2 regions of the Leifsonia sp. AK011 genome follow, and region 2 is predicted to be linked to the other one. Evidence: predicted binding sites of a transcription regulator. Region 2 holds the regulator's gene; the other holds the start of a gene.

Region 1 (15,415 bases), 330 kb from region 2:
TGCCTGGAACGGGATCCCGCTCGAGGACGACAACCCGTACAACGCCTTCACCGGTGGCATCCAGGTCATCAAGTACGACGGTTCGAAGGCCGACCCGGCCATCAAGGACGGCGACGCCTGGATCATCCCGGCCAAGCCGCTCGCCGATGCCGACCAGGACGCCAACGACTCCGACCACGCGGTCGAGTACCCGGTCGACACCGACCGCACCGTGCGCTGGGTCGTCACCAACACCGGCACCACGTGGCTGACCAACCTCTCGCTCGAGGATGTCACCGACGCTGGCCCGGAGATCGGCGACGACTGGACTGCCGACCTGAGCGCCTTCGGCGGACCGACGAACTACAGCTTCGTCGACAGCGGTGCCTGGCAGGGCCTCCTGCCGCCCGGAGCGTCGTTCTTCGCGACCGGAACACTCGCCATCCCCGCCGAGCAGACGCACACCGACACGGTCGACGTGATCGCGACGGTCGTCGTGCCGGCGCAGGACCCCGAGACGCTCGAGCCCACCGGCCAGCCGGAGCTCGACGAGGAGGACCAGCCGGTTCGCGCGACCCTCGAGGACGGCGAGACGCCGTTCACCGTCGAGGACGACGACCCGTTCAACGCCTGGACCGGCGTGGGACCGTTCGTCGACATCGAGAAGGGTGATGGCGAGGGAACCGCGATTTCACACGACGCGGACACCATGACCGACGCCGAGTTCTACACGCCCGGCGAGACCCGCACCGTCGTGTTCGTCGTGCAGAACACGGGCGACGAGAACCTCCGCGAGGTCAGCATGTCGGATGTCACGATCTCCGGTGCCACGGTTGACGCCCTGAAGTGGACCCTCCCCGGCGACATCACCCGCGACGCGACCTACAGCGACAAGGGCTGGTCGTTCGAGTGGGCGGAGACGTTCGATGACGGCGAGGCGGTGTGGGAGCCCGGGGAGTACATCTACGGCTCCGCGACGCTCACGGTCGAGGCATCCGCTGCTCCGCACGTCGACCGCGTTCGAGTGGATGCCACGGGCGCCCTCTCGGGGATCCCCGTGAACGACGTCGACGACTACAACGCCGCGACGGCCGCCATCCAGGTGATCAAGTACGACGGCACCAAGGAAGACCCGATCGTCCGCGACGGTGACGCCTGGGTCATCCCGACCAAGCCGCTCGTCGACGCCGACCAGGACGCCAACGACGAGGCCCACGCGGTGGGCTACGAGGTCGAGTCGAAGAACGCCGTGCGCTGGGTCGTCACCAACACCGGAACGACGTGGCTGACCAACCTCACCCTCGATGACACGACGCTCTCGGGTATCGCGCTCGGGGACGACTGGACGGCGGATCTCACGCCGTTCGGCGGCCCGGCGAAGTACAGCTTCGTGGAGAGCGGCCCCTGGACGGGCATGCTGCCTCCCGGCGCGTCGTTCTTCGCCGAGGGCACGCTGCAGCTCGGCGAGAACCAGGATCACGCCGATGAGGTCGTCGTGGTCGCCAACCCGATCACGCCGCAGACCGACGAGAACGGGGCGCCTACGGGCGAGCCGCTTCTCGGCGAGGGTGGCGAGCCGGTGCTCATCACGGACGACGAGGACACCCCCGTCACCGTGACGGACGACGACCCGTTCCACGCCTACGCGCTGCCGGTCGTGATCGCCCCGGAGACCCCACTGGCCACTGTGCTCGCCATGACGGGCAGCTCGATCAGCCTCGTGATCGGCTGCGTCGCGCTGCTGCTGGTGCTGGGCGGCCTGCTGGTCGTGCTCGTGCGACGCCGCAACGACCTGCGCAACGCGGAGTAGTCACAACACGCTGAGGGGGCGGTCGGGCGAAAGCCTGGCCGCCCCCTCAGCGTTGCTGCGGATCGATCTCAGCCCCGGGCGGCGGCGGCCTGACCTGGCACGATTCCGTTGGCGGCCTGCGCCTCCTCAAGGGTCATCGTCCGATACGTAAGGGGCTTACCGCGCAATTCGGTCATTTCGAGCAGAACAGCGCGGGGTCCGTAGGCTTCGGCATTGAATACGTCTATACCGAGCGCCTGGCAATACCTCTCGAGCATGTCCGACGTGAAGCGGTCTCTCCGACGCGGGGCCTCATAGCGCTCAACTTCCTCAAAGGGCAGAGGTTCGCCGAAGTTCTGCCAAACCCAGCTGCCGTCGTTGGTAGCCGCGACTACTCGCGTGTGAGTCCTATCTCCTCCAGCCGGATAGAACACGAACTGGGTGGCACCCCACCTCCGCACCTCGCCTCCGCGAATATCGGGCGATGTGCGGATATACAGTCCGTCGACGGCCAAGGATCGGGCCACTAGACTCACTCCGGGCCCCGGGTCTCCTCCCCGGTACCCTGAGTCAAAGCAAGCGGTCCACGTGCCATGTTCCACCCACAAGGTGCGGGGCCTTGCTCCCACGGTGAGCGGCTCAAGAACACGCAGGGATTCGATGAGCGGCAATGCGAGCTCTCGGCGGCTAAGCGTGTACCCGTGCTGCTGGAGGAACTGCGCGCGCTGGTCAGTCACCTCGTCAATCCCTGCCTTCACGAACCCAATGGCTTTGGTAATCGGGGCGAACTCGTCGTTCAGCAGGGTTCGCATCAGAAGGGGCCTCCAAAGATCCCGATCACCCCGCAGGGATCATTGCTGAAGATTCTGTTCAGGTGACCCGCGCCGCGGTTTGAGCCCTGGGATTCGAACTCCAGGTAATACCGAACCCCATCGTAGGTGAACTGCACGTCCGGGCGGTTTTTACCCACGACTTGTTCGAGAATACTCACTTGCCTTTGATTGATCCTGAAATCCGTGGCACCGCGAGATTCGAGCTGGTTAACAACATCAAGCACGTAGTTGTTCTGCGCCGGGTCTCTACTTCGTCCGTCCCCGCGATGTCATCATGCGCAGATCAGATGGAAGTAGAGGCAGACAAGAGGGTTCTCCCACCTGTCCCACGCGACAAGAGTCATGCACAACGGAACTTTCGCGGGTCGCGGTCTCTCGAATGTTGAATTCGGGATCTGCCGTCATCGACGCACTGACGAAGCCCTCCAAGAGCCGGTCAACCGGCCTCGTGCGTGCTAACTTCCCCCGGCGCCGCTCCTAACAACGGCTGCGAGACTTGCCCTCATCAATCAGGCAACAGGAACGCGTCGAAATGAGAGGCTCCGCCCGCTTCGAGAACGTCCAAGAATTTGGGTGACACGATGAGGTCGAGGTGCCCACCCGTAGTCCACGCGATATCGTCGAGCCTCGGTTTCCCCGTCACATCCAGCCAAACGAAGTCTGGTATCGGCCCTCCATCCAGCTCCACGTAGTTCTCCGAGAGAGTGATAGCAACAGGTCGTAGCCTGTACCCAGTGATGCCTGCGGATTGGAAGCTTCGTTCCAAGTCGACCGTAGCGATGACCCAATCTCGCGCAATCAGCGGATCGCGTTCCCAAAAGACATCGAGCTCTACCTGCAACTTGTCGTAGCTCCATGGAGTCGTGGCTCGATTGATCACGGTCTCGGGGCCGATCTCGGCCGGGTTCTCGGGCCGGAGTAGGAAAAAACCTCCTGGACGTCGGCTCGAATCAGTCATGTGGCGACTGCGTCTCGTCGAGGGCCGTCACGGAGAAATGTTCCGCCCCTGCGCGCCGAAGCAGGTCCACGAAGCGTTCAGACACGGCAATCTCCCGACCGCTCGTCCAGGCGATGTCGTGCAGGCCTGGCACACCCGTGATGTCGATCCACACGAAGGGGGGTACCGGCCTCTTGTTCAACGCGATGTAGTTGAGTGAGCGAGTGACGATGACTGGGCGGGGCGTGTATCCGGTGAGCCCCGCCTCGCGGAAATCCGCTTCCAGGTCGCGAGTCGCAAGCAGGCAGACGAATCCTGCTACCAGCGGATCACCCTGCCAGGTGTCGAGCTCGTAGTGCAGCGACCTGTAGGAAGGCGGCCAAGTGCGTCGGTCGATGTCTGTGCCCTCGTCGATTCCGCCCGGCATCTCGGGCTCAAGGACGTACAGCACGTTCTGTTTCTATCAGTGTGCTCGCACGGAACGGAGGCGACCGCGTTCACGTTCAGATCCTGTTCGGTGTCGGTTCACTTCGATGTGCGGTCGAGGCCGTTCTTCGCGCGTCGAGTGCTCAAGCGTGCTTTGCAGGCGACTCCAAGGAATCTCCCAACAAGTACGAGATGCTTGACGTAACAACTTGATCTCGAGGGAGACGAATGCGCTCGATCATCACCGCCCGACCCACCATCGCCGTGGCCGCAGGTCTCACGCTCGTCGGAGCCCTCGCGGGCTGCGCCGCAGAGACTCCCGCTCCCACCACGACGACCGAGCCGGACACCGGTGCCACGTCCGAGCCCACGACGCCCACCGAGACCGACACGGGATCGACCGGCACGTACGCCGACGGCAGCTACACCGAGAGCGGCCAGTACCAGTCGCCCAACGGCACGGAGACGGTCGACGTGACTCTCACCCTCGCCGACGGCGTCGTCACGGCCGTCGAGATCGGTACACACCCGAGCAACCCCAACACAGAGCACTACCAGGGCGAGTTCGCCTCGGGTATCTCGGCGGAGATCGTGGGCAAGAGCATCGACGACATCTCGGTGACCAAGGTCGCAGGCTCGTCCCTCACGAGCGGGGGCTTCATGAAGGCCCTCGAGGCCATCAAGGCGGATGCGTCGTCCTAACGGAGCGACGACGTGCTGACTCTCACGTTCGAGGCCATCGGCACCCAGTGGCAGATCGATAGCACGGAGCCACTCGGCGACGCCCTCGAGCTGCTCATTCGCGAGCGCATTGCCGAGTTCGACCTCGCGTACTCGCGGTTCCGCGACGACTCGCTCGTGTCGCAGCTGCGGCGGGCTTCTGGATCGATCAAGCTCCCGGATGACGCGGCACCCCTGTTCGACCTCTACCGCCGCCTCTACGACCTCACAGGCGGCGCCGTGACGCCGCTCGTGGGGGCGAGCCTCGAACAGCTCGGCTACGACAGCACCTACCGCCTCCGCCCCGAGGGACCGGCCCGACCTGCGCTCGCCTGGGAGGAGGCGATCGCGTGGGACGGCGAGACCCTCACCGCGCACCGGCCTGTGACGGTGGATGTGGGCGCCGCGGGCAAGGGCTACCTCGTCGACATCGTCGGCGGCATCCTTGCGCACCACGGGCACGAGGAATTCATTGTGGATGCCGGCGGCGACATGCTGCGGCACGGCCCGGGCACGATTCGGGTGGGGCTCGAGCATCCGACCGATCCCACGCGCGCCATCGGCGTCGTCGAGCTCGGCACCGGCGCGATCTGCGCCTCCGCCACCAACCGCCGGGCCTGGGGCGAGGGGCTGCACCACGTGATCGACCCCGTCACGGGCCTGCCGACGAGGAGCGTGCTCGCGACGTGGGCGCTCGCATCGACTGCGCTCGAGGCGGACGGGCTCGCCACCGCCCTGTTCTTCACCTCCCCCGAGCGGCTGGCCAGCGAGTTCCACTTCCAGTACGTGATCGTGGATTCCACCGGGCGGGTAACCTACTCGCCAGACCTGTCAGGAGAGATGTTCCTATGAAGCGCTGGCTCGACCGGACCCTCGGCGCTGTGCCGATGTACAAGCTCGTGCTGTTCACCCTCGCGGCCATCACGCTCACCGCGCTCGTGCTGTCGCTGTTCGGGCAGCTCTCGTACCAGCCCCTGCCGATCCTCGCGTCAGCGGCCGTGGCGGTAGGCACGGCCGCCCTGACGGGATGGCTCGCATCGCTCATCGTGCGCCGGCCGTGGCATCCGGAATCCTCGTACATCACGGGTGTGCTCATCGCGCTCATCATTGTGCCGACGCTCGACCCGATCGGGCTCCTCGGCATCGCGCTCGCGAGCACCATCGCGACCGCCTCGAAGTACGTTCTCGCCATCCGGGGACGCCACGTGCTCAACCCCGCAGCGCTCGGCGCGTGGATCATCGGGCTCGCCGGGCTCGGGTTCCCGGCGTGGTGGACGGGTACGCCGTTCCTGCAGCCCGTCGTGATCATCGGTGCGTTCCTGGTGCTGTACCGGCTGCGACGGTTCGCGATGGCAGGCACCTTCCTCCTTGTGGCCTCGGCGATCCGCTTCGGGATCGAGTTGAGCGCCGGCAGCGACCTCGCAACCGTCTTCTCGAACACCTTCCTGTCGTCGCCGCTGTTCTTCTTCATCGGCTTCATGCTGAGCGAACCGCTCACCACTCCACCGCGCCGCTGGCAGCAACTCCTCGTCGCCGTGGTCGCCGGCGTGCTGTACTCGGCGCCCTACAACGTGGGGCCGATCTACACGAGCCCGTTGTTCGCTCTGCTGGTCGCAAACCTCGTCGCGTTCGCCTTCGGCCAGCGTCGTGCCATCCGCATGACGTACCTGGGCAAGACCGCGGTCAACGACCGAACCTGGGAGCTCGCCTTCCAGCCCACGAAGCCCGTGCACTTCGTGCCCGGCCAGTACATGGAACTCACCATCCCGCACCGCAAGGCCGACTTCCGCGGCAACCGGCGGTACTTCAGCATCTCGTCCGCGCCCTCCGCCGACGGACCGATCACGTTCGCGATCACGGTGCCGTCGTCATCTTCGAGTTTCAAGAAGGCGCTGCTCGACCTCGAGCCCGGCGCTATGGTGCACGGCACCGGCGTGCACGGCGACTTCGTGCTGCCAGCGGATGTCAGTGACCCCCTGCTGCTCGTTGCCGGCGGCATCGGCATCACCCCGTTCGCCTCCCAGCTGGGGTACTCCGTGGAGCGCGGCGAGAAGCGCGACGTGACCGTCGTCTACGCCACGAGCACGGCCGGGCCGCTCCCCTACCGCGAGGTGCTGGAGCGGACGGGTGCGCGCGTGGTGCTGTTCGGGCCGGAGCCCGACGGGGGTCTGCCCACGGGCTGGGTCCACGGCGGCACTGGACGTGTCACACCCGAGGCGATCGCCGCTGCGGTCCCGGATGCCGCGTCCCGCCGTGCGTTCGTGTCGGGCCCACCCGCACTCGTCAACGAGGTGCGCAAGACCCTGCGCAAACAGGGTGTGCGTCGCATCCACACCGACTACTTCAGCGGCTACTAGCCCCCCCCTCTCCCCGCCACCGCACCACCTGCCCCGCCACCAGCCCGCCACCCCGCCACCCCGGTCTTGATCCTCTCTTTTCCGGAGGGTTCACGCGCGGCGCCAGTGGCTAGGCGGTCACGCGCGTGGCCAGAGTGATTCGGGGGCGAAAGCTCCGGAAAAGAGTGAAATAGCTGGCAGATGCCTCGCGTTCGCCGGTTGCGAACGCGCTGGCACTCGCGTATCCAGAGTGCTAATTTCGTCTTAGTTGAGTCACGGTGACTCAACTTCTAGACGAAGGACAGATCATCATGGCAGTACTCTTCGACCCGTTCCGTGAGCTCGAGCGCGGTGCGACCCGACAGGGTCCCCGCCGGATGCCGATCGACCTCTACCGCGACGGAGACCACTACGTCCTCACCGCAGACCTCCCGGGTGTTGACCCCGGCTCGGTCGATGTGGATGTCGACGGCCAGCTGCTCACCGTGCGCGCCGAGCGCACCACCCGCAGCAACGGCGACGTGAAGTGGCTCACCCGCGAGCGCCAGGGCGGCTCCTACCTGCGCCAGTTCACCCTCGGTCAGGGCATCGACACCGCGTCAATCTCCGCCAACTACGAGAACGGCGTGCTCAGCGTCGTGCTCCCGGTGAGCGAGCAGGCCAAGCCGCGCAAGGTCGCGGTCACGACGACCGCCACCTCCACCGAGGCGGCCGAGGTCACCGCCAGCTGACCCCACCTCCAGACGAACCCCCGGCGCCCCTCCCCCTCGGCGTCGGGGGTTTCTCGTACCATCGCCGTATGGCGTCGTTCGCGGAGAAGCCCATCGTCTACCTCGCCACCCCCGAGGAGTGGGAGCAGTACCTCCTCGAGCACGGCACGGATGACGGGGTGCGCCTGAAGCTTCGCAAGAAGCTCTCGTCGGCCCCCGGCATGACCTGGGATGAGGCCCTCGAGGTCGCCCTCTGCCATGGATGGATTGATGGCCAGGTCGCGCGATTCGACGACGATTACCTGCTCCACGCTTTCACCCCGCGGCGCCGCAACAGCCCGTGGTCGCAGCGCAATGTGGGCATCGTCGAGCGCCTCATCGCCGAGGGTCGCATGCGCGACGGTGGGCACGCCGAGATCGAGCGGGCCAAGGGCGACGGACGGTGGGATGCCGCGTACCGGGTGAAGGGTGCGGAGGTGCCGGCCGACCTGCAGGCCGCCATCGACGCCAACCCCGCGGCATCCGCGTTCTTCGCCACTCTCACCAAGCAGAACCGCTGGGCGATCATCTTCCGCCTGAGCCAACTCAAGAAAGCAGAAACCCGCGAGCGGAACATCACCAAGTACGTGGAGATGCTCGCCCGCGGGGAGAAGATTTACTAGTCGTTCCCTGGGGGTTGAGTAGGCCCGCGCAGCGGCCGTCATCGAAACCCGGTGGTTGAGTAGGCCCGCGCAGCGGCCGTCATCGAAACCTCACCCACGTGGTCGGTGTTGTTCGTTGGTGAGGTTTCGATGACGCCGGGGCTACGCCGCGGCTACTCAACCCACCGGGTTTCAATACGCCGGGCTACGCCCGCGGAACCTGACGGCCGAGACGGCCGTCAGCGCTGGCGTCGCGGCGAAGGCCAGAAATGGCCTTCGCTCTAAGCTCCAGCGCGCCAGAAACCGCGGAGGGTGGGGCCCTGCATTCAGGGGTCTCCGGTGTGGCGGGCGTCTACGGGCGGAGACCCCTGAATGCAGGGCCCCACCCGCAGCACCACGTGACCCTTCGAGACGCGGCTTCGCCGCTCCTCAGGGACCGGGCAGCTACGCCAGGCGCGCCGCGAGGGCCTTGTCGAGCGTGTCGAGGAACTCCTCGGTCGTCTCCCACTTCTGGTCCGGCCCGACGAGCAGCGCGAGGTCCTTCGTCATGTGGCCCTCCTCGACGGCCTTGATGACGACGTCCTCGAGGGTGTCGGAGAAGGCGGCGAGCTCGGGGTTGTTGTCGAGCTTGGCCCGGTGGGCGAGCCCGCGGGTCCACGCGAAGATCGAGGCGATCGGGTTGGTCGACGTGGGCTTGCCGGCCTGGTGCTGGCGGTAGTGGCGCGTGACCGTGCCGTGTGCGGCCTCAGCCTCGACAACCTTGCCGTCGGGCGTTGCGAGCACGGAGGTCATGAGGCCGAGCGATCCGAAGCCCTGGGCCACGGTGTCAGACTGAACGTCGCCGTCGTAGTTCTTGCAGGCCCAGACGTAGCCGCCCTCCCACTTCATGGCCGAGGCGACCATGTCGTCGATGAGGCGGTGCTCGTACGTGAGGCCGGCTGCGTCGAACTTCTCCTTGAACTCGGCGTCGAAGATCTCCTGGAAGATGTCCTTGAAGCGACCGTCGTAGGCCTTGAGGATCGTGTTCTTGGTGGAGAGGTACACCGGGTAGTTGCGGGTGAGGCCGTAGTTGAGGGATGCCCGTGCGAAGTCGCGGATCGAGGCATCCTGGTTGTACTGCACCTGGGCGATGCCGTCGTCGGGTGCGTCGTAGACCTCGAACTTCATCGGCTCGGAGCCGTCGTCGGGCGTGAACTCGACGGTGAGCTTGCCCTTGCCCTTGAAGACGAAGTCGGTAGCGCGGTACTGGTCGCCGAACGCGTGACGGCCGATGATGATCGGCTTGTTCCAGCCGGGCACAAGGCGCGGGATGTTCGAGATGATGATGGGCTCGCGGAAGATCACACCGCCGAGGATGTTACGGATCGTGCCGTTCGGCGACTTCCACATCTTCTTGAGGCCGAACTCCTCGACGCGGGCCTCGTCGGGGGTGATGGTGGCGCACTTCACGCCGACGCCGTGCTTCTGGATGGCGTGGGCGGCGTCGATCGTGACCTGGTCGTCCGTGGCATCCCGGTGCTCGATGCCGAGGTCGTAGTACTCGAGGTTCACGTCGAGGTACGGGTGGATGAGGGTGTCCTTGATCTTCTGCCAGATGATGCGAGTCATCTCATCGCCATCGAGCTCGACGACGGTTCCCTCTACCTTGATTTTCGACACAGTGCTTCCTCTCAGTTGGCCGCACCGATTCTACTAGAAATGCAGAAGTATCTCGACGTCAAGATATCTTCGCGGAACCGAGGATCGCCCGTTAGCCTGAAAGCATGGGCGAACTCAGGCTGGAAGAACTGTCCGCGAGCACGATCGTTGCAGCGAACAACCTCACACTCCGGCGCGGGCAGGAGCAGTTCGTCACGCCGCCGTCGTACGCGATCGCCGACAGCTTCCTGAACCCGGCCACCTCGTGGCCGCGCGTCGTGCTGGACGGTGACACTGTTGTCGGCTTCATCCGGGGCAACTTCGACCCCGAGGCGACAACCGAGGAGTTCCGCAGCTGCGTGTGGCGTGTGTCCGTCGGTGCCGAGAACCAGGGCAAGGGCATCGGCTCCTTCGCCGTTCGGGGGCTCGCCGAGGAGGCCAAGAGCCGTGGCTTCACGGAGCTCACCGCCCTCTGGGAGCCCGGCGATGATGGCCCGGAGGAGTTCTTCCTCCACCTCGGCTTCGTCATCACGGGCGAGACCCAGTACGGCGAGAACATCGGCACGCTGACCCTCTAGGCATGACGGCGGCCCCGAGCGACGACTTCGTCAGCCTCGTGCTGGAGGTCGTGGCCGACATCCCCGAGGGGTGCGTGATGACCTACGGGGACGTCGCGGCGGCGATCGGGTCCCGGGCCGCCCGGGCGGTCGGCACCGTGATGTCCCACTACGGCAGCGACGTGCCCTGGTGGCGCGTGGTGCGCGCGAGCGGGCATCCGGCCATCGACCACGAGACCCGGGCCCTGCAGCATTATCGCGCCGAGGGAACCCCACTGCTGTGGACTCGCACCGGGTCGTGGCGCGTCGACCTCGCGACGGCGCGGCACGTCCCGACCGCGTAATGCGTTAGCGGATGCGCACCGAGAGGCAGGTCACGCAGCCCTCGAGCTTCTCGAACTCGCTCACGTCCACGGTCACGACGCGGTAGCCGAGGTCGGCGAGGAGAGTCGCGGTCTTGGGCGCCGACGACGACAGGAGCACCGCGTCATCCGACAGCACGACGACGGCCGAACCGTGCTCCTCGGGAACCGCGAGGAACCGACCGAAGACTCCCGGGTGCTCGACGAGCTTCGGGTAGCCGATCACGGTGCCGTCGGGCAGGGCCGTGACGACGCTCTTGAGGTGCAGGGCCTTCTTCACGGGCACCGCGACGACGGTGTAGCCGAGGGGGCTCAGGATGGCACGCAGCTGGCGGATTCCCTCGCCGTTCGTGCGACCGCCCCGACCGACGTAGACCGTCGTGCCGACCTTCAGCACGTCCCCTCCGTCGAGCGTTCCGGGCTCCGCGATCTCCGCCACGCGCAGGCCGAGGGATGCCACGGTCTCCCGCACATCGGTGATCTCGCCTCGACGGCTCTCCGCGCCGGGGCTCGTGATCACGGCGAGGTCGCCGAAGATGACCACGGTGTCCTCGATGAACACGGAGTCGGGGTGGTCGTCGGCTGCCGCGACATCCAGCACCTCGAAGCCCTCCGCGGCGAGCGCGGCGACGTAACCGTCCCACTGGGTTTCGGCGAGCTCGGCGTCGACGGGCACACGCTCGAGGTGGGTGATCTCACCCTCGGCGAGGCGGGACGACGGCGGACGCACGAGCGCGATCCTGCGGGGCACGTCGCGCGACCAGCTCAGCGCGGCCTTCCACAGCGCACGACCGGCGGTGAGGGCGGCGACGACCGCGCCGACCTCGAAGACGAGGCTCGTACCGGCGAGGGACGTGAAGAGGAACGCGGTCGCCTGGTCACTCCAGGCGGTTCCGCTGGAGACCACGGCGTAGAGCACCCCGAGGGCACTCGCGGCGATGCCGCCGACGAGACCGGCGATCGCTGCGCCCCACCACGTGCGGAAGGCCCCGAGGAGCGCCGCGATCGTGAGGAGCACGGCGAGCGAGAGGCTCGCGGCGAGGAAGTAGTTGTTGAGGGCGACGAGCGCCTCTCCTGATGCGCCGTTGCTGACGAAGTACATCAACACCACGGCGGCGTGGACCACCAGCGCGGTCACGAAACCGGTGATGAGGGACGCGGACAACCGGCGGGCGAAACTGGGGGCTGGGGTGTGCATCCCGCTACCCTAGCGGGCGGATTCTATGAATCTGCTGGGGTGCGCCCCACGAGAACGTCGGGGCCACCCGGCCTGAGCCGGGCAGCCCCGAGTCGTTCGTCGAGCGTTAGGCGCGCGTCATCCTGCGACGGACGATCACGATCGCGCCCGCTGCGAGCAGGATCACGGCGAGCACGAGGCCGCCGTCGATCGAGAGGCCCGTCGAGGCGAGTGCCTGGGTGCCCGGTCCCTGCTGGTTCGGCGGGGTTTCACCCGAGGGGGTCGGGATGGAGACCGCTGCCCACCCGATCATCTCGCCGTTCGCGTCGTGCAGTGCGACCCGGTGCTCGCCCGTCATGCCGGCGAGGACCGGAATGACGACCGTGCCGTCGGTGACCACGCGCCAACCGAGGAAGGCGGGGTCGGAGTGGATGATCGAGCCGATCCACGCACCCTCCCACTCCTCGCCCAGCGACACCGTGATGAGGCCACCCGTGACCGTCGCGGTGATGCCATCACCCTTGTTGGTGCTCGTCGGGGTGATCGGCTGCGGCTGCTCCGTGGGGACAGTCGACCAGATCGTCGCCGTCGCGGAGACCGTCGAGTACTCCTCGCCGCCGATCTCGTTCGAGAACACCGCGCGGTACTGCACGCCCGTGCTCAGGCCCGTGACATCGAGCGTCCGCTCGGTGGCGCCGGCGACGGTCTCCCACACGGTGCTACCGGGCTTGCGCAGCTCCCACTGCACAGCGGCCGCCGGGACCGCCCACGCCTCAGCCGCAAGCGTCGTCGTGCCGGTGGCTGCGATCGTCGCACGCTCCGGCGACTGGGTGATGCGGGGCGCCTGCTCGCGGCCGACGGTGACGATGCCCGTGGGCGTCGTCACGTAGATGAGGCCCTTCGCCGACTCGGTGGAGACCGAGGTCACCCCGGTACCGAAGTCCGCGTTCGCGTATCGGGTCGCCGTCGCGCCGAGCACGTCGACTGCCGTGAAGCCTCCGGACGCGTGTCCGACGATCGCGAGACCGGCCTTCGGGTCGACCGAGACGCCAGCAGCACCGGGCTCGAGCGTGTAACTGCCGAGGTTCGCCATCGCGCTGCGTCCCGCGAGGATGCGCAGCTCGCTCGAACTCTGGCCGGTGAAGAGAACGTAGAGGTTTCCGGTGGCGGCATCCACGCGCATCCGCCCCACTCCGGCACCCACCGGGTACTGGCCGACGATGTCGCCCTCCTCGGCGTTCACCGCGAGGATGGCGCCCACGGCGAGCGAGAAGTAGACGACTCCGGAGCCCGCGTCGATCCCGATGCCGGTGATCGCGTAGGGCAGCACGATCGGGTCGTCGAGCAGGGGGGCGCCCACGCTGCCCGCCGCCGTCGAGTAGCCGTTCGCGGCGGTTTTGCCGTTGCTCGTCTTGTAGGCCGCGACCACGCCCGACAGCTGCACGTCGTAGCTCATGTCGATCACGGGGCCGCCCACGTCGAAGTGGTCGACGATCTCGCCGGTCGCCACGCTGATGCCGTTCACGCGGCCGACGCTGTCGGGGGTCGCGTCGCTCACCCAGAGGATGCCGCGGGCCTCATCGAGCGCTGACGGACCGGACAACGTGGATGCCACGTTCCCCACCTTCTGGAAGCCCAGGGCCACCTCGGCCGGGGTTCCCGCCGGCTCCTCGGGTGTCGTCGGGGTGCCCGGGTCGACCGGGTCGGGGCCCTCGCCGGGCCCGGGGATCGCAACGCCGTCCTCGGTCACGTACTTCGTGCCGCCGTCGTACTTGGTGATCGTGAAGGAGTCGAGCGTTCCGCCGATCGGCACGTCCGTCGTGGACTCCTCGGCGCCGCTGCCCCACTTGGCCGCGACGATCGACTCGTAGCGCAGTGTGTTGCCCGAGACGGTGATGCCCTGGAAGGTCGACGTGTAACCCGCGCGCATGACCTGGGTCGCGCCGTTCTGGGTCCAGACGTTGTTGTCCACCGGCTGCTGGTCGTAGTACTTGGGGCCAGACACGCTCACGGCGTAGACCGGGCCGGTCGTGATGCCGGGCGTTGCCGTGGCATCCGCGTTCACGTAGCCACGCGCGTAGGTGTGGTCGTGGCCCATGAGCACGAGGTCGATGTCGTTGCGCTGGAACACGGGAAGCCAGGCGGCACGAACATCGGCCTCATCACGGCCGACCGCGGTCGAGAAGACCGGCTGGTGGAAGACGGCAACCGCCCACTGGTTGGGGTTGTTCTCGAGGATGCTGTCGAGCCACTCGCCCTGCATCTGCAGCCACAGGTCGGTCGGGTTGGGGCAACCGATGAGGCACGGCGGGAGCACCTCGGGGGTCATGAGCGCGATGGCCTGGCTGCGGCTCGCGTTGAGGGAGATGAAGCGCACGCCCTGGTAGTCGGTGTAGTAGGCGGTCTCGCGCAGGGCGATCTCCATCTGCGCGCGGTAGGCCGCCTCCTGCTTCTGTGCGTCAGTCGTGCCCGTGTTGCCGTCCCACTTCGGGCCGTTGGCGTCGTACTCGAAGTTCGACTTCCAGGCCTTGAGGAACGAGTCGCCGCTGTACTCGTGGTTACCGGGGGCCGCGATCACGTTGGAGGTCTGGCTGTGCCCGTCCATCGCGCCGAACCAGTCGGTCCACTCGGTGTCCTTGTCGGCGTTGTTGATGAGGTCTCCCGCGTTGACCGTGCCGACGGCATCCGGGTACTTCGCGTAGGCCTGGTCGACGACGGGGCTCCACTTCGCCGCGAGGTCGTTCTGTGCGTCACCGAAGTAGATGAAGGTGAACGGGTCGCCCGCCGCCCCTGCCGTGGTGAAGCGGTAGATCGCCGACTTCGCCGAGTCGGTCCCCACCTGGTACTCGTACTCGGTGTTGGGCGTGAGCTCACCGATGGTCACGGAGTGCGTGCGCGTCTCGATTCCACCGGTCAGCAGGCGCTCGTTGGCGCGGGCCGCCGCCGTGCGCCACTCCGTGGTGCCGACCTTGCGGATCCACACCGTGCCGGCCTCGACGTCGGCGCCGGTACGCCAGGTGAACGACTGCGCCGTCGAGGGGTCCTGGGGCGGCGTGAGAACGACGCGTTCGGGAGTGGGGTCGGCGGCGTTCACCGACTGGGGCGCGAGCGGGGCGGCACCGGCCGCTGTGGCGCCGAAGAGCGCGGAGGTCGCGACGAGCGTCGTCGCCGTGACCGCAGCAAGAATGCGTGCAAGAGACATGCGGGAGGATCCTTTGGGTTCGTGGACCTCTCAACACTGGTGAGGGCACACGTCCCGCAGGTGACCCGCAGGTGTACGGACGGCAGCGCTGCGCGGTACTGAACGTTA
Region 2 (15,415 bases):
CTTCGGCGAGAACGGTCGCGTGCTCACCTGGATCATCCAGCGCATCACGGGAGAGATCGGAGCCGCGGACACCCCCGTCGGCCTCGTGCCGACTCCGAACACGATCGACCACCTCGCTGCGGGTGTCTCCGCCCGGGACTGGGAGGCCCTGTTCGACCTGGACGTGAACTCGCTCCTCGACGAGGCAGACGACACGGAACGGTTCCTCGACGGGTTCGGGGAGCGTCTGCCCGCGGAGGTCAGGGCGCAGCTGGCCGACCTGAGGCGCCGGCTCGAGACTCGGCTCGGCGTCGAGGCGGCCTCGCTCCAGCGCGCCGTCGCGTGAACGCCGCAGCGATCCCCGATCGCAACCTCGCGCTCGAGCTCGTACGCGCAACGGAGGCGGCCGCCATCCGGGCGAGTTCGTTCGTCGGGCTCGGTGACAAGAATGCGGCCGACGGTGCGGCGGTCGACGCCATGCGCGCGTTCCTCGGCACCGTCGCGTTCCGGGGCACCGTCGTGATCGGAGAGGGCGAGAAGGACCAGGCCCCGATGCTGTTCAACGGCGAGGTTGTCGGGCTCGGGTCTGGGCCGGAGTGCGACATCGCTGTCGACCCGATCGACGGCACGTCGCTGACGGCGGCCGGGAGGCCCGGCGCGATCTCAATGATCGCGGCATCCGATCGGGGCACGATGCTCGACGCGTCGAGCGTGTTCTACATGGAGAAGATCGTCGCCGGGCCGGAGGCGATCGGGGTAGTCGATATCAGGAACCCCATCGGTGAAAACCTCCGAGCCCTGGCATCCGTTCTCGGCAAACGGGTCGGGGAACTCGCGGTTGGGGTACTCGACCGGCCACGGCACCAGGTCCTCATCGAGGAGATCCGCGCCGCGGGTGCGGGGACCCGACTCCTCCTCGACGGCGACGTCGGTGGTGGAATCGCTGCCGCGAGTCTCGAGGGTGAGCTCGATCTCTGCGTCGGCACCGGCGGCAGCCCGGAGGGGGTCGCCACCGCGTGCGCGGTCAAGGCGCTCGGTGGACTCATCCAGGGCAGGCTCGTCGCGCGGGACGACGACGAACGAGCACGCGGGGAGGCGGCTGGCCTCCGTTTCGATACCCACTACGAAGCCGACGAGCTCGTGAAGGGCAACAACACGTTCTTCGTCGCGACGGGTGTCACCGACGGGCCGCTCGTCGCGGGAGTGCGGCACCGTGGCGCGATCATCCGTACCGAGAGCGTCGTCGTGCGCGGAGCTTCCGGCACGATGCGTCGGGTGCTCGCGGACTACCGGGCGGAGCGCTGGGTTTAGAGGCTCTGCCTAGCGGCGCGTCGACGCTGTCACGGTGAACTTGCGGTTGCGCGACACCTCACGCGTCGGCCCGACCGCGCGCGCGAGTTCGGCGCGGTACCCGAGATGCGAGTTGTAGACCGTCCAGAGCTCGCCGCCGGGCTTGAGGATGCGGGCCGCAGCCGCGAAGAGCTTCGACGCGATGCCCGTGTGCACCGTCGATCCCGTATGGAAGGGCGGGTTGAGCAGCACGAGGTCGACGCTCGCATCCGGGATGCTGGAGCCCGCGTCGTCCTGCAGCGCCGTGATCGTGGTGACGCCGTTGAGAGCGACGTTCTGCTCGGTGGCGCGCACTGCTGCTGCCGAGACATCCGTTGCGGTGATGTGCAGGTGCGGTCGGGCTTGGGCGAGGGTGATCGCGAGGATGCCCGAGCCGCAGCCCAGGTCGACGGCGCTGGTAGCGGCAGGCGCTACCTCGTCGAGCACCTCCAGCATCGCCCGCGCGCCGATGTCGAGCAGACCGCCCGCGAAGACACCCGGGGCGCCGTGGAGCTGTATGCCGAGATCGGTATGGATGCCACGACTCTCGTTCGACCGCGCGCTGGGTATGGGGTTCGCGACCCGCAGAGCCCGCGACTTCTGCCTCGCCGGGAGCACGTCAAGACTTGCGAAGTGCTGCTTCAGCACCTCGTTTATGCGGAGAGTCATGTGTTTGATGCGCCCACCGGCATACACGGTTGCGTCCGGCGAAACGCCCCCTGCGAGCGCCCAGGCGACGTCCGCGACGCGGTCGAGGCTTCGCGGAAGTTGCCAGAGCACGACCCGCACGCCAGCGAGCGAGTCACGGTCATCGAGGTCCTCATGTCGGTAGTCAGCGAGCCCGCCAGCATTCGCGGCGAGGGCGCGCTCGCCCACGATCGAGTCCTGATGCACGAGCACGCCCCGAGCACCCAGCGCGATTGCCCCGAGCGTGAGTGCACCGTAGTTGTCGTCGACGACGAGAACGCCGTCGGGGTTGGCGCGTATGTCCTCGGCCGCCTTGTCGAGGAGCAGGCGGTCCGTGGCATCCACGGCGACTAGGTTCGGCGCCTCGATGTCGGGCCAGCGGCGGAGACTCTCCAGCACCTCAATCCCCAATGCAGGAGATTTGGGATGCTCCCGCTCAGGCATGCGCGTGAGGGGACAGGTACACGGGGATCTCCTGTATTCGGGATGCGTGGGGGTCAGCTACGACGCAGGGGTCGCCACACGACCACCTGGTTGGCCTTCTCGGCGCGGGATCCGGCCCGCAGCGACACGACGTCCCCGGCGGAACCCGCAGCGAAGACGCGGCGGCCGGGGCGCGAAAGCAGTTCCTCGGCGAGGGCGTGCTCGAGCTCACGCACTCGCTCGCTCAGTGCGCTGACCTGGTTCTCCAGCTCGAGGATGCGGCGGATGCCCTCGAGGTTGAGGCCCTCGGCCGAGAGAGCCGCGATCTCGCGGAGTTGCGCGACATCTCGCATCGAGTACCGACGCGACTGGCCGGCCGTGCGGGTGGGGCTCACGAGGCCGAGCCGGTCGTACTGCCGCAGAGTCTGCGGGTGCATGCCCGCCAACTCTGCGGCAGCCGCGATAGCGAAGACCGGCGTATCGAGATCCATCAGACCTTGGCCTTCTGGATCAGCTCGGCGCGCGGGTTCTCCTTCGGCATGGCCTCGTCGAATGCTCGCAGGAGTTCGGCCGCATCATCCGGCACGCGTGAAGGTACAGCGATCTCGACTTCGGCGAGCAGGTCGCCGGTGCCGCGCGCTGATGTCACGCCGCGACCCTTCACCCGAAGGATGCGACCGCTCGGCGTTCCGGGCGCAACCCGGAGCTTCACGGGGTCGCCCCCGAGGGTGGGGACCTCGATCGTGGCGCCTAGAGCCGCCTCCGTGAAGGTGACGGGAACGACCACGCGGAGGTTGAGGCCGTCGCGCTCGAAGACGGGGTGCTTGCGCACCGCGACCGTGAGCACGAGGTCGCCCGCCGGGCCGCCGTTCGGGCTTGGTTCACCCTTGCCCTTGAGCTTGATCTTCTGGCCATCGGCCACTCCGGCGGGAATCTTGACGGTGATGGGGTTGCCCCCGGCCGCCTGCAACTTGATCGTCTCGCCGCGGATGGCGGTGACGAAATCGAGCGTCGTTGCCGCCGTGATGTCCCTGCCCGGGGTTGGGCCGGTACGGAACCCGGCCTGACCACCGAACATGCCACCGAGGAGATCCTCGAAGCTCGCGCTCTGGGCGCCACCACGCTGGCCGAACATGCCGCCGAAGACGTCCTCGAACCCGCCCGGCTGGTCGCCCGCCGTGAAGCGAGCGCCGGAACCCATGGCGCGGATCTGGTCGTACTCGCGGCGCATCTCGGGATCGGAGAGCACGGAGTGCGCCTCACTGATCTCCTTGAACTTCGCCTCTGCCTTGGCGTCCCCCGGGTTGGAGTCCGGGTGGTACTGGCGTGCGAGCTTGCGGTAGACCTTCTTGAGCTCGGCCTCGCTGATGTCCTTGGACACCCCGAGTACCGCGTAGAAGTCCTTGTCGAACCAATCCTGGCTTGCCACTGACGTGCCTTACTCGGCGGGAACCGCGACCGCGACCTTGGCGGGCCGCACGAGGCGGTCGCCGAGCGCGTAGCCCTGCTCGATCACGTCCGCGATCGTGTTCTCGGTCACACCGGGGGTCGGGATCTGCACGACGGCCTCATGGAACGCGGGGTCGAAGGCTTCGCCCTTCTCCCCCACCGTCTTGAGTCCGTACTTCTCGAACGAGGTACGGAGCTTCTGGGCAACGATCGCGAGCGGGCTGCCCTCGACGAGGTCGCCGTGCGCCTCGGCGCGAGCAAGATCGTCGATCGCCGGCAGGAGCGAACGCAGCACCTCGGCGATGACCGCCTCACGGTTCGCGGCGCGGTCGCGTTCGACCCTGGTGCGGAAGTTCACGAGCTCGGCCTGCGCACGCAGCATGTCGTTGCGCATGTCCGCGACGAGGTCGCGCTCGGCCTCATCGAGGAGAGCCTGGTCCTCCGCGCTCAGCGGTTCGGCGTCGGCCTCAGCCGAGGGAGCGGAGTCGTCGTCCGCTCCCTCAGCCGTGGCATCCGACTCGTCCTGCTCGTCAGCCTTCGGCTCGCGGACATCGCCCGTCTCCGGGTCGATGCGACGCTTGTCGCGGATGACGGGCTCCGCTGCGTTGTCGTCCTCTGGGGTGATGTCGTCAGCCACTTACTTTGCCTGCCCTGAGCCTGTCGAAGAGTCCTTGTCGTCCTCGTCGTCCACGACCTCGGCGTCCACGATGTCCTCATCGCTGGATGCTGCGGCTGCGGGCTCCTCGGCCTCGGTCGGCTGCGCCTCGGGCGCGTTGTAGATCGCCTCGCCGAGCTTCTGCTGGCTCTCGGTCAGCTTGTCGAACGCGGTCTTCACGGCTGCGTCGTCGTCTCCGGCGAGCGCGGTCTTGAGTGCGTCGACATCCGCCTGGACCTCGGACTTGACGTCGTCGGGCAGCTTGTCGGCGTTGTCGGCGATGAGCTTGTCGGTCGAGTAGGCGAGCTGCTCTGCCGTGTTGCGGGTCTCGGCTGCCTCACGGCGGGCCTTGTCCTCAGCAGCGTGCTCCTCGCCCTCGCGCACCATGCGCTCGATGTCCTCCTTCGACAGCGAGCTGCCGCCGGTGATGGTCATCGACTGCTCCTTGCCGGTGCCCTTGTCCTTCGCGGACACGTGCACGATGCCGTTGGCGTCGATGTCGAACGTGACCTCGATCTGCGGGATGCCACGGGGCGCGGGTGCGATGCCCGTGAGCTCGAACGTGCCGAGGTTCTTGTTGTCGCGGGTGAACTCACGCTCGCCCTGGAAGACCTGGATCGCGACGGACGGCTGGTTGTCGTCTGCCGTGGTGAAGGTCTCGCTGCGCTTGGTCGGGATGGCCGTGTTGCGCTCGATGAGCTTCGTCATGATGCCGCCCTTGGTCTCGATACCGAGGCTCAGGGGGGTCACGTCGATGAGCAGAACGTCCTTGCGCTCGCCCTTCAGCACGCCAGCCTGGAGCGCGGCGCCGACGGCGACGACCTCGTCAGGGTTGACGCCCTTGTTGGGCTCCTTGCCACCCGTGAGCTTCTTGACGAGCTCGACGACGGCCGGCATACGCGTGGAACCACCGACGAGGACGACGTGTGCGACGTCGCCGACCTTGACACCGGCCTCCTTGATGACGTCGTTGAACGGCTTCTCCAGACGAGCGAGCAGGTCAGCGGTCAGCTCCTCGAACTTGGCGCGGGTGAGCGTCTCGTCGAGGTTGGCGGGGCCGTTCTCCGTGAGGGAGAGGTAGGGCAGCTGGATGGTGGTGCTCGTCTGCGACGACAGCTCCTTCTTCGCCTGCTCCGCGGCCTCCTTGAGGCGCTGCTTCGCGATCTTGTCTCCCGAGACATCCACTCCCGTGGTCTCCTTGAAGCGCTTGATCAGGTAGTCGACGACGCGCTGGTCCCAGTCGTCTCCACCGAGGCGGTTGTCACCGGCGGTCGAGCGAACCTGGATCGTCGAGAAGTCGTCGTCCTTGCCCACCTCGAGGAGGGAGACGTCGAACGTGCCACCACCGAGGTCGAAGACGAGGATGAGCTCGTCCTCCTTGCCCTTGTCGAGGCCGTAGGCGAGTGCGGCCGCGGTGGGCTCGTTGATGATGCGGAGCACGTTGAGGCCCGCGATCTCACCGGCCTCCTTGGTGGCCTGGCGCTCGGCGTCGTTGAAGTACGCGGGAACGGTGATGACGGCATCCGTCACCGGCTCACCGAGGTACTGCTCGGCGTCGCGCTTGAGCTTGGCGAGGATACGTGCCGAGATCTCCTGCGGGGTGTACTTCTTGCCGTCGACATCCTGCTTCCAGTCAGTACCCATGTGGCGCTTGACGGAGGCGATGGTGCGGTCGACGTTGGTGACGGCCTGGCGCTTCGCGGTCTCACCGACGAGCACCTCCCCGTCCTTGGTGAAGGCCACGACCGAGGGGGTCGTGCGGAAGCCTTCAGCGTTGGCGATGACGGTGGGCTCTCCACCCTCGAGAACGGCAACCACCGAGTTGGTGGTTCCGAGGTCGATACCTACTGCTCGAGCCATATGCTCTTGTCTCCTTGTTGCTGGTGTTTCTTCGTGGTCGGCTCACTGACTCGAAACGATTGCGTCGAAACATGAGTCGTGATGTATCAAGTCTGGTCCTGTGGATAACTTCTGTCAAGTCGAAGTTGAGCCGATGCGACTCAAGGTGAAAGTTCACCGCCAGGACACCCGTGGGCACTAGCGTGTGACCATGACGGACAAGAAGATTCCGGTCGCCGCCAACACGCTCGCCGTGGGTGTGGTGGGGCTGGATATCGAGAACAAAGTCGTTCCCCGCAAGCGGGTCGTGTCGTGGGCGTTGTGGGACTGGGCCACCCAGCCGTTCAACTCGGTCATCCTGACCTTCGTCTTCGCCTCGCTGTACCTCGTGTCGGACTCGTTCCTTCCCGCCGACATCGCGTCCCTCCCCGAGGGGAATGCCACCCGGGAGGCGGCACTTGCGCAGTTGTCGTCGGGCTACGGATGGGCGACCACGGCAGCGGGCATCCTGATCCTTCTGCTGGCGCCAGTTCTCGGACAGCGGGCGGATGCCAGCGGCCGCAAGAAGCGCCTCCTGCTCCTGTTCACCGCACTGCTGGCCATCCTGCAGTTCGCCCTCTTCTTCGTCTTCGCCGACCCCGCGTACTTCTGGTACGGCGCGATCATCCTCGCGCTCGGTGCGGTGGTCTCCGAGATCGCGGGCGTCAACTACAACGCCATGCTCGTGCAGGTCTCGACCCGCAAGACCATCGGCAAGGTCAGCGGTCTCGGCTGGGGTCTCGGCTACATCGGCGGCATCGTCGCGCTCGTGATCGTCGTGCTGCTGAACACGTTCGAGTGGTTCGGCCTCGACACTTCGGGCGGACTCGCCTACCGACTCATCGCGGTGGGCGCGGCGGTGTGGACTGTGATCTTCTCGCTGCCCCTCTTCTTCAACGTGCCGGAGGCGCCCGCGACGGGCGGTGAGGCGTCCAAGGTCGGGTTCTTCCGCAGCTACGCGCTGCTCGTGCGCGATGTCGCCGCACTCTACAAGAACCCGGAGTCCCGTCCGACCTTCTGGTTCCTGCTCGCGAGCGCGATCTACCGCGATGGCCTCGCCGGGGTGTTCGCCTTCGGTGGCATCCTCGCCGCGGTCGCGTTCGGCTTCACGGACAACGAGGTCATCCTCTTCGGCATCGCCGCCAACCTCGTGGCGGGCATCTCCACGATCTTCGCCGGCCGCATAGACGACCGTTTCGGCCCGAAGGCGGTCATCCTCTTCGCGCTGTTCGGTCTCGTCATCATGGCCGTGCTGGTCTTCGCCCTGCACGACACGGGCACGGTCGTGTTCTGGATCGGCGGCCTGACGCTCTCCGCGTTCGTGGGCCCGGCGCAGGCTGCGAGCCGCTCGCTGCTCGCCCGCGTGACCCCCGAGGGTCGCCAGGGTGAGATCTTCGGCCTCTACGCGACGACCGGCCGAGTCGCGAGCTTCCTCTCGCCCGCGCTGTGGGCGTCGTTCATCGTGATCTTCGGCGCGACGATCTTCGGTGTTCTCGGCATCGCGCTCGTGCTGCTCGTCGGCGCGATCCTCATGGTGTTCGTGAGGGTGCCGAAGTTCTAGCGACCAGGTCGCGGCCAGGCCGCGGCGAAGCGTGACAGCAGCTCCGCGAACAGGGCGGTCTCGTCTGGCGTGAATCCGCTGAGGGCGTCGGTGACCGCGGAGGTGCGGCCGGCTCGCACCGTGTCGAGCATCTGGCGGCCGGCATCCGTGATGGTCACGACGCTCTTGCGCGCATCGCCCGGGTCGACGGAGCGGGTGACGAAGCCGCGGGCCGCGCCGTCCGCGACGAGGCGGGATGCCCGGGGCTGATCGACCTCGACCGCTTCGGCGATCTCCGAGATACCCACTCCGCTTGACGACCCGGCGAGGAACTCGAGTAGACGGATGCGCGCTCCCCCGTGCATCCCGCGTGCGTGCGGTTCGTGGTCGTGCCGTCGGCGTGCGCCGAGCGGCCCGGGCCCGTGGCCTCCAGCCCACGGCGGCGGACCATCCCCCCACGGCGGGCGCGGGCCACCACGGCCAGCGCCCAGGCGGAGCGTGAGCAACGCCTCCTCGATCTGGCGAACGGCATCCGCTTGACTCTCCTGACCCATGTATGTAATCTTACATTTATTGTCATATGACATGTAAACCACGAAAGGCAGTTCCCATGAACACCAACACTGAAAAGACCAACACCGACAAGACACAGCGCCCCGGCTTCTGGCTGCGGGCGATCGAGTACCGCAAGCACCAGCTCGGCCGCGAACAGCGTCGCGCGTTCCGCGACTCGCTCGCCGACAAGGCTCGCGACGGCGTCTCCGACGAGGACTACGCCACCACCATGGCAACTCTCGAGAAGATGGCTCGCAACCTTGGATGGCGCGCTGGAGCTCAGGAGCAAAGCCCATTTCTGGGCTTTGCCGCGACGCCAGCGCCGCACTCCGTCTCGGAGTGCGGTCAGCACGGCTACGAGGGCCGTGGACACCGCGGTCACGGGTTCGGCCCGCGTGGATTCCGCGGGCGCGGCTTCGGCCCCGACTTCGACCACGACCACCACGAGGGGTCCAAGGACCTCCCGTCCGACAAGGCGTGAGCGTAACCTCAAGCCATGGACACCAACCCTCGACCGATCGGATTCTGGCTCAAGCTCGTTGACCGCATGATCGACGAGCAGTTCGCCTCGACTCTTGAGGAACACGGCGTGACCCGGCGCCAGTGGCAACTGATGAACGTGCTCGCACAGGAGCCGTCCACGGTTGAGCAACTGGATGCCGCGGTCGCGCCGTTCCTCGTTGGTCCGGGCGACTCCGCCGCGGAGCACCTCACCGAACTCATCGACAGCGCCTGGGTGGACGCCACACCCACCGGCTACGAACTCACCGAGCGCGGACGCATCGCCCTCGACAAGCTCTCCGAGGTGGTCGCGGCGCAGCGGACCCTCGCGACCGAGGGCGTCAGCGCCGAGGAGTACGAGCAGACCGTCGCCGTGCTCGAACGTGTGGCGCGCAACCTCGGATGGAACGACTAGCGTTTCATCCGTTTCTCCGGAGGATGTGGGCCTCAGTCACAGTGGTTACCCAACTGAGCGGAGCCTGGCCTGAAACCTCCGGAAAAGAGGTGGATCCAGGGGAGGTGGTGCGCTCGCTTAGGGGAGCAGCGCGAACCAGATGAGCAGCATCGTCACCAGGAACCCGGTGATGAAGTTCAGCAGGAGGAAGCGCCGCCAGCCTCGGTTCGCGGTCTCGGCCGCGGCATCCGTCACGTTCCAGTAGGGCGCGCACATGAGGATGTACGGCACGACGAGGATCGCCGCGAGCGGGCCCGGCCACGCGCTGAAGAGCAGGAGCACTCCGCCGAGCGCGTAGGCCGCGATCGCGAAGCGCACGGTGGCGCGACCCCCAATGACCGTCGCGATGGACGAGATGTCCGCCTCGCGGTCGGCAACGATGTCCTGAACGGCACCGAACGCGTGCGATCCGATCCCCCACAGGAAGAACGCCGCGAGCACCGCCCACAGCTGCGGCGTGAACGTCGCGCCCGCGAGCACGAGACCGTAGAGCGCCGGCGACACGAAGTGTGTGCTCGAGGTGAGGGAATCGAGGAACGGCCGCTCCTTGAAGCGCAGTCCCTTGGCCGAGTATGCGACCACGGCGAAGAGACTGACCGCGAGCACGAGCCAGGAGAGCGGGTTTCCGACCGCGACGAGGTAGACGACGAAGGGAACGGATGTCACGACCGCTGCGATGATCGTCGGTCGGTGCATCCGCGGATCGAGGAGCGCGCCCTCCACCCCGCCCTTGCGCGGGTTGCGCAGGTCGGACTCGTAGTCGAAGACATCGTTGATGCCGTACATCGCGAGGTTGTACGGGATGAGGAAGAAGATCGTCCCCAGCACGAACGTGAGGTCGACCTCGCGGGTCGTGAGCAGGTAGGCAACCGCGAACGGGAAGGCGGTGTTCACCCAGCTCAGCGGGCGGGATGACACGAACAAGGCCCTAAGCACCGTGATCCTCCTTGCTGGCAGAGGAGGCCTTGCGACCGAGCAGTACCCACAGCGACGGAAGCCCCACGATGGCAGCGAGCGCGTACGCGAAATCCTCGAGCGGGGCCACGCCGATGAACGCGCCACTGATCAGGTCCGGCGCGTAGTCGACGAGCCCGACCGAGATCATGATGTTGTCGAACACGGCCGTCATGACGAGCAGCACCGCGGCGGTGATCCCGAGCGCTGGCCAGCGCAGGCGGCGGGCGGCGAGGATGCCGAGGACGAGCACGGGCGCGAGGAAGATCGCGTTGAGGAGCCAGTAGGTCATGGGGCCGCCCTTCGAGACGCGGCTCCGCCGCTCCTCAGGGAACGGGGGGACCGCAACCGCGACGCCGCGAAGGTGTACACGTTCATCGTGAGGTAGCAGAGCAGCGTGAGAAAGAAGACCTCCTCGAGCGGCACCTCCGGCGCCACCTGCACACCCGTCATGAAGTCGGTCTCGCCGCGGAAGAACACACCAAGACCCACGCCTGCGAGATCCCACGCGAGGAAAAACAGCACGCCCACGACGAGCACGATCGCGGCCCTGCCCGGGTTCGACCAAAAGAACAGCCGGAACCGCCGGTCGAGCATGACCATGCCCGTGAGGGCGATCGCCAGCGCAGCCAGGTACAGCAGACCCACTACGGCACCAGCGTCGAACCGGCGGGCGTGATCGACGGGATGAGGGGCTCACTCATGGGCTCGGTGGACGTGTCGCCGCGCAATCGCTTGACGAGGATCTCGGCGCTGATGAGACACATCGGCAGGCCGATACCCGGGATGCTCGAGCCCCCCGCGTAGTAGAGCCCCTTGACCTTCTTCGACACGTTGCCCGCGCGGAAGAACGCGCTCTGCTTGAGGGTGTGTGCCGGCCCGAGGGCCGTGCCACGCCAGGCGTTGAGGTCGTGCTCGAAGTCGCCCGGACCCGCGGTGCGGCGCACGGTGATGCGGTCCGCGAGGTCGGGGATGCCCGTCCACTCCGCAATCTGCGCAATCACTCGATCCGCCGTGGCCTCGAGATCCGCGTCGCCCGCGCGGTCCTCGCCGCCTCGGCCGATGCCGGGGTCCGCTGGCACCGGCACGAGAACGAAGAGGTTCTCGAAGCCCTCGGGCGCGACATCCGGATCCACGCCACTCGGCTTGCAGATGTAGAGGGATGCCGGGTTCGGAACGCTCGGCTCATCACCGAAGATCGCGGAGAACCCCTTCTCCCACTCGCGCGTGAACAGCAGGGTGTGGTGTTCCAGCTCGGGGAGGGACCCCTTGACGCCGAGGTACAGGAGGAGTGCGCCGGGGCCGGCGGTCGCGGCATCCCAGTACTCCTGGGGGTAGCTCTGGTGCTCGGGGGCGAGGAGCTCCGTCTCGGAGTGGTGGAGGTCGGCGGCGGAGACCACGATGTCTGCGGCGAGGAAGGTCGTCTCGTCACCGTCGGAGTACTCGACGCCGGTGGTACGACCGTTCTCGACAACGATGCGCGTGACCGGAGCACTCGTGATGATCGTGACACCCTCGGCCTCGGCGAGGTCCGCGATGCTCTCGATAACGCGCGTGAAGCCGCCCATCGGGTAGAGCACGCCGTCCTGCAGGTCCAGGTGGCTCATGAGGTGGTACATGCTCGGCGTGAGATACGGCGACGAGCCCAGGAACACGGCGGGGTAGCCGAGCACCTGGCGAAGCCTGCGGTCACGGAACTTGCCGCCCACGAACGACGACAGCGGCTGGATGAGCAGGCGCAGGAAGCGACCCGTGCGTGACAGCACGTCCTTGCGCAGCAGCGGCCGGAAGTCGGCGAACGTCGTGTAGAGGAACCGCTTCTTCGCGAGGTCGTACGTCTCGCGTGCCGAGTCGAGGTAGGTGGCAAGCCGGTTTCCCGCGCCCTTCTCGATGCTCTCGAACAGCTCCAGGTTGTCCTGCACCTCGGTCGAGATGTCCAGGGGCTCATCGACGCCCTCGAAGTAGACCCGGTAACCGGGATCGAGGGTTACCAGACTGAGCTGCTCCTCGGCGCTCGTGCCGAGCAGCTTGTAGAAGTGGTCGAACACCTCGGGCATGAGGTACCACGATGGGCCGGTGTCGAAGCGGAAGCCCTCGTGCTCCCAGTTGCCGGCACGACCACCCACGTCGGCGCCCTTCTCGAGCAGCGTGACCTCGTGGCCCTCGCGGGCGAGGAGTGCAGCGCTGGCGAGTCCCGCGATGCCCCCGCCGATGACGATGACGGTGCTCATGGTTTCGGCATTCCCCCGAGGCTGGCCACGAGCGCGAGTCGCGCCTTGACCGGGTTGGGTACCCGCACGCGGGCGCGCACGAGTTGGTCGGCGGGTGTGGCGCGGAGCCTCACCGAGAGTTCGGCGAAGAGCGACTGGGCGAGGGCCACGGCCCGTCGGCTCGACGCGGGCAGTTGCGGCACCACTGCGGCCGAGACCGCGAGATCGTCGTCGATGTCATCGAGAAGGCGATGCTTCTCGGCCTCGGTGAACGAATCGACACGGATGCCCGGAAAGTAGCTGCGACCGAGTGCATCGAAGTCGGTACCGAGGTCGCGGAGGAAGTTGACCTTCTGGAACGCCGCACCGAGTGCTCGTGCACCCCGTTGCATCCGCTCCGTCTTCTCCTCGTCAAAGCCCTGGTCTTTGAGGAAGGCGGCGAGGCACATCAGGCCGACGACTTCGGCCGAGCCGTAGACGTAGCGCTCGAAGCTCGACTGGTCGTGCACCTTCTCGCTGAGGTCAGCGCGCATGGAGTCGAAGAAGGGGGCCGTGAGTTCGCTGCCGAATCCGACCTCGCGTGCGGTGAGCGCGAAGGCGTGCACAACGAGGTTGGCGCTGAAGCCGGAGTCCATGGCGTGCTCGGTCTCGCGCTCAAGTTCGTTGAGCGCGCGGCCGGCGCCGACCGTGTCGAGTCCGGCCTCCGTAGCGGGGCCGTCGACGACCTCGTCGGCGACACGCACGAGGGCGTAGATGTTCTCGACGTGCTGACGAACCTCGGGGCCGAGCAAGCGCGAGGCCAATCCGAAGGATGTCGAGTACTTGCGGATGACGACGCTCGCGACCTCCTCGGCCACGCGGTCATACAGGGCCAGTCGAGAGCTCACTTCACCCGCCCGAGAACGGCATCGGCCACCGGGTGGAGTTCCGTGCGGAGGGCTGGCGTGATGTGCGGCTCGGCGAGGCGAGCGAGTGCACGGTTCGCGTAGTAGCGCGCGAGTCCCTCGGTGAACGAGCGAGCGCCGCAGTCGCTGAGCGCCGTGCGGAGGAGCTCAGCCTCGGCGTCGGTCAGTCCCTCGGTGCCGAAGAGGTGCTCGACCTCGGCCCACTCGCGCGTGCTGGCCGCGTAGGCGATGAGCACGGTGCGCTTGCCCTCACGCAGGTCGCCGGTCGTGGTCTTGCCTGTCTCGGCCTCGGCCCCGAAGACGCCGAGCAGGTCGTCGACGATCTGGTACGCGATGCCGATCTCGCGGCCGAAGTCACCGAGGGTCGCGACGACCTCGTCGCTCGCGCCCGCGAGGATGGCCCCGGCCTGGAGCGGGCACTCGAAGGAGTAGACCGCGGTCTTGAGCCGTTCCATGGTGAGGATGTCGTCCACCCGCGGAACCTCGAGCGCGGACGCGAAGTCCACGTCGATCATCTCGCCTGCGGCCGACGCGAAGAGCGCTTCATCCATGACGTCCAGCAGGCGTGCGCGAACCTCGCCGCTCACGCCGCTGCGGTCGATGAGGCGGTACGAATTGAAGAGAGCCAGATCCCCGGCGATGACGGCGGCGGAGATTCCGCTGTGCTCGGCGGCACGCTCCGACTTACCGGCGTTGATCGCCTCCTCGCGGTAGGTGCCCGAGAGGTTGGGAACGCCGCGACGCACGAAGTCGTGGTCGATGACATCGTCGTGCACGATGAGCGCGGTGTGGAGCAGCTCGAAGGCTGCACCGACGTACGCTGCGGCCTCGGTGTCCGTGCCTCCGAGCGATTGGTAGGCGGCCATGACCATGCCGGGGCGGAATCGCTTGCCGCCGCGCGTGCTGGTCTCGAGGGCCTCCCACAGGCGGACGTACTGCGGACCCATGGCGGCGGCCCGGCTCTCGGCTAGGGTGAAGAAGCGCGCCAAAACGGCGTCGACCTGCGTCTGCCTCTCCTTCGAGAGGGCTAGCAGCCCCGTTACGTCCATTGAGGCAGAGTACCGCGATGAGCCACCCCGAGCAGGTCGTACTTCTCGACGAACAGGGCGGCGCGATCGGTGTCGCCGACAAAATGGCGGTCCACACACACGACACCGCCCTGCATCTCGCCTTCTCCTGCCACGTCTACAACGACGCCGGACAGGTTCTCGTCACGCGGCGTGCGCTGTCGAAGTTGACGTGGCCGGGCGTCTGGACCAACTCGTTCTGCGGCCACCCCGCGCCCGGTGAGTCCTTCGATGACGCGATCGCCCGTCGCGCCGTCGACGAGCTGGGCATCACGGTTCGGGATCTGCAGTTGATACTTCCGGACTTCCGTTACCGGGCGGTCGATGCATCCGGAATCGTGGAGAACGAGGTGTGCCCCGTGTTCCGTGCGGTGACGACGGATGCCGTGGCCCCGAACCCCGCGGAGGTCGCCGAGTTCGCCTGGGTCTCCCCTGAGGCGCTCGCTACCGCAGCAACCGCAGCCCCGTACGCCTTCAGCCCGTGGCTCGGCTGGCAGCTGGCGCAGCTGGCTTGACTCTCGCTAGAGAGCGCGTCGGCGTGACGCGACCAGCATCACTCCGCCGACGAGAAGCACCGCCACAGCCGTGACCCCCAGCCCGACCGGTGCACCACCCGTCGCGGCGAGTGCAGGTTGGGGCGACGGAGACGGCAGTGCGGGCGCTGCCTCCTCGGGCGCTGTTCCCCACACGGCAACGACGAAGGCGTAGACGCTGGCGGGCGAGGAAATCTCGCCGACGACCTCGATGCTTCCCGTCTCACGATCCCACGTGGCGAGGCTGGTCGACTGGGTCACGTAATCGGGCAGAGGGACCCACAGCACGCTCCCCT

The links. The regulator HspR, encoded in region 2, represses chaperone genes until heat shock. The targets are predictions, from matches to a motif close to AAGTTGAGTCNNNNNGACTCAACTT.
Region 1: HDC94_RS04430 (Hsp20/alpha crystallin family protein) is a predicted target of HspR. The motif match lies at 7,286-7,310, and genes of this name have one in related genera.

What each region holds. Positions count from the first base shown of each region.
Region 1 is NZ_JACCCH010000001.1:881,140-896,554, reverse strand. It holds gene HDC94_RS04470 (SdrD B-like domain-containing protein) at 1-1,789, shown strand, start outside; gene HDC94_RS04465 (hypothetical protein) at 1,858-2,580, opposite strand; gene HDC94_RS04460 (hypothetical protein) at 2,580-2,825, opposite strand; gene HDC94_RS04455 (hypothetical protein) at 3,107-3,559, opposite strand; gene HDC94_RS04450 (hypothetical protein) at 3,552-3,989, opposite strand; gene HDC94_RS04445 (hypothetical protein) at 4,193-4,666, shown strand; gene HDC94_RS04440 (FAD:protein FMN transferase) at 4,679-5,536, shown strand; gene HDC94_RS04435 (oxidoreductase) at 5,533-7,041, shown strand; gene HDC94_RS04430 (Hsp20/alpha crystallin family protein) at 7,332-7,751, shown strand; gene HDC94_RS04425 (YdeI family protein) at 7,820-8,392, shown strand; gene HDC94_RS04420 (NADP-dependent isocitrate dehydrogenase) at 8,816-10,030, opposite strand; gene HDC94_RS04415 (GNAT family N-acetyltransferase) at 10,135-10,587, shown strand; gene HDC94_RS04410 (MGMT family protein) at 10,590-10,910, shown strand; gene ddaH (dimethylargininase) at 10,915-12,126, opposite strand; gene HDC94_RS14425 (metallophosphoesterase family protein) at 12,233-15,307, opposite strand.
Region 2 is NZ_JACCCH010000001.1:547,814-563,228, reverse strand. It holds gene HDC94_RS02815 (phosphoenolpyruvate carboxykinase (GTP)) at 1-325, shown strand, start outside; gene glpX (class II fructose-bisphosphatase) at 322-1,290, shown strand; gene HDC94_RS02805 (methyltransferase) at 1,300-2,394, opposite strand; gene HDC94_RS02800 (heat shock protein transcriptional repressor HspR) at 2,493-2,909, opposite strand; gene HDC94_RS02795 (DnaJ C-terminal domain-containing protein) at 2,909-3,847, opposite strand; gene HDC94_RS02790 (nucleotide exchange factor GrpE) at 3,857-4,504, opposite strand; gene dnaK (molecular chaperone DnaK) at 4,505-6,382, opposite strand; gene HDC94_RS02780 (MFS transporter) at 6,573-7,961, shown strand; gene HDC94_RS02775 (MarR family winged helix-turn-helix transcriptional regulator) at 7,958-8,494, opposite strand; gene HDC94_RS02770 (hypothetical protein) at 8,551-8,976, shown strand; gene HDC94_RS02765 (MarR family winged helix-turn-helix transcriptional regulator) at 8,992-9,411, shown strand; gene HDC94_RS02760 (prenyltransferase) at 9,529-10,386, opposite strand; gene HDC94_RS02755 (lycopene cyclase domain-containing protein) at 10,379-10,696, opposite strand; gene HDC94_RS02750 (lycopene cyclase domain-containing protein) at 10,693-11,052, opposite strand; gene crtI (phytoene desaturase family protein) at 11,052-12,635, opposite strand; gene HDC94_RS02740 (squalene/phytoene synthase family protein) at 12,632-13,501, opposite strand; gene HDC94_RS02735 (polyprenyl synthetase family protein) at 13,498-14,568, opposite strand; gene idi (isopentenyl-diphosphate Delta-isomerase) at 14,586-15,101, shown strand; gene HDC94_RS02725 (hypothetical protein) at 15,108-15,415, opposite strand, start outside.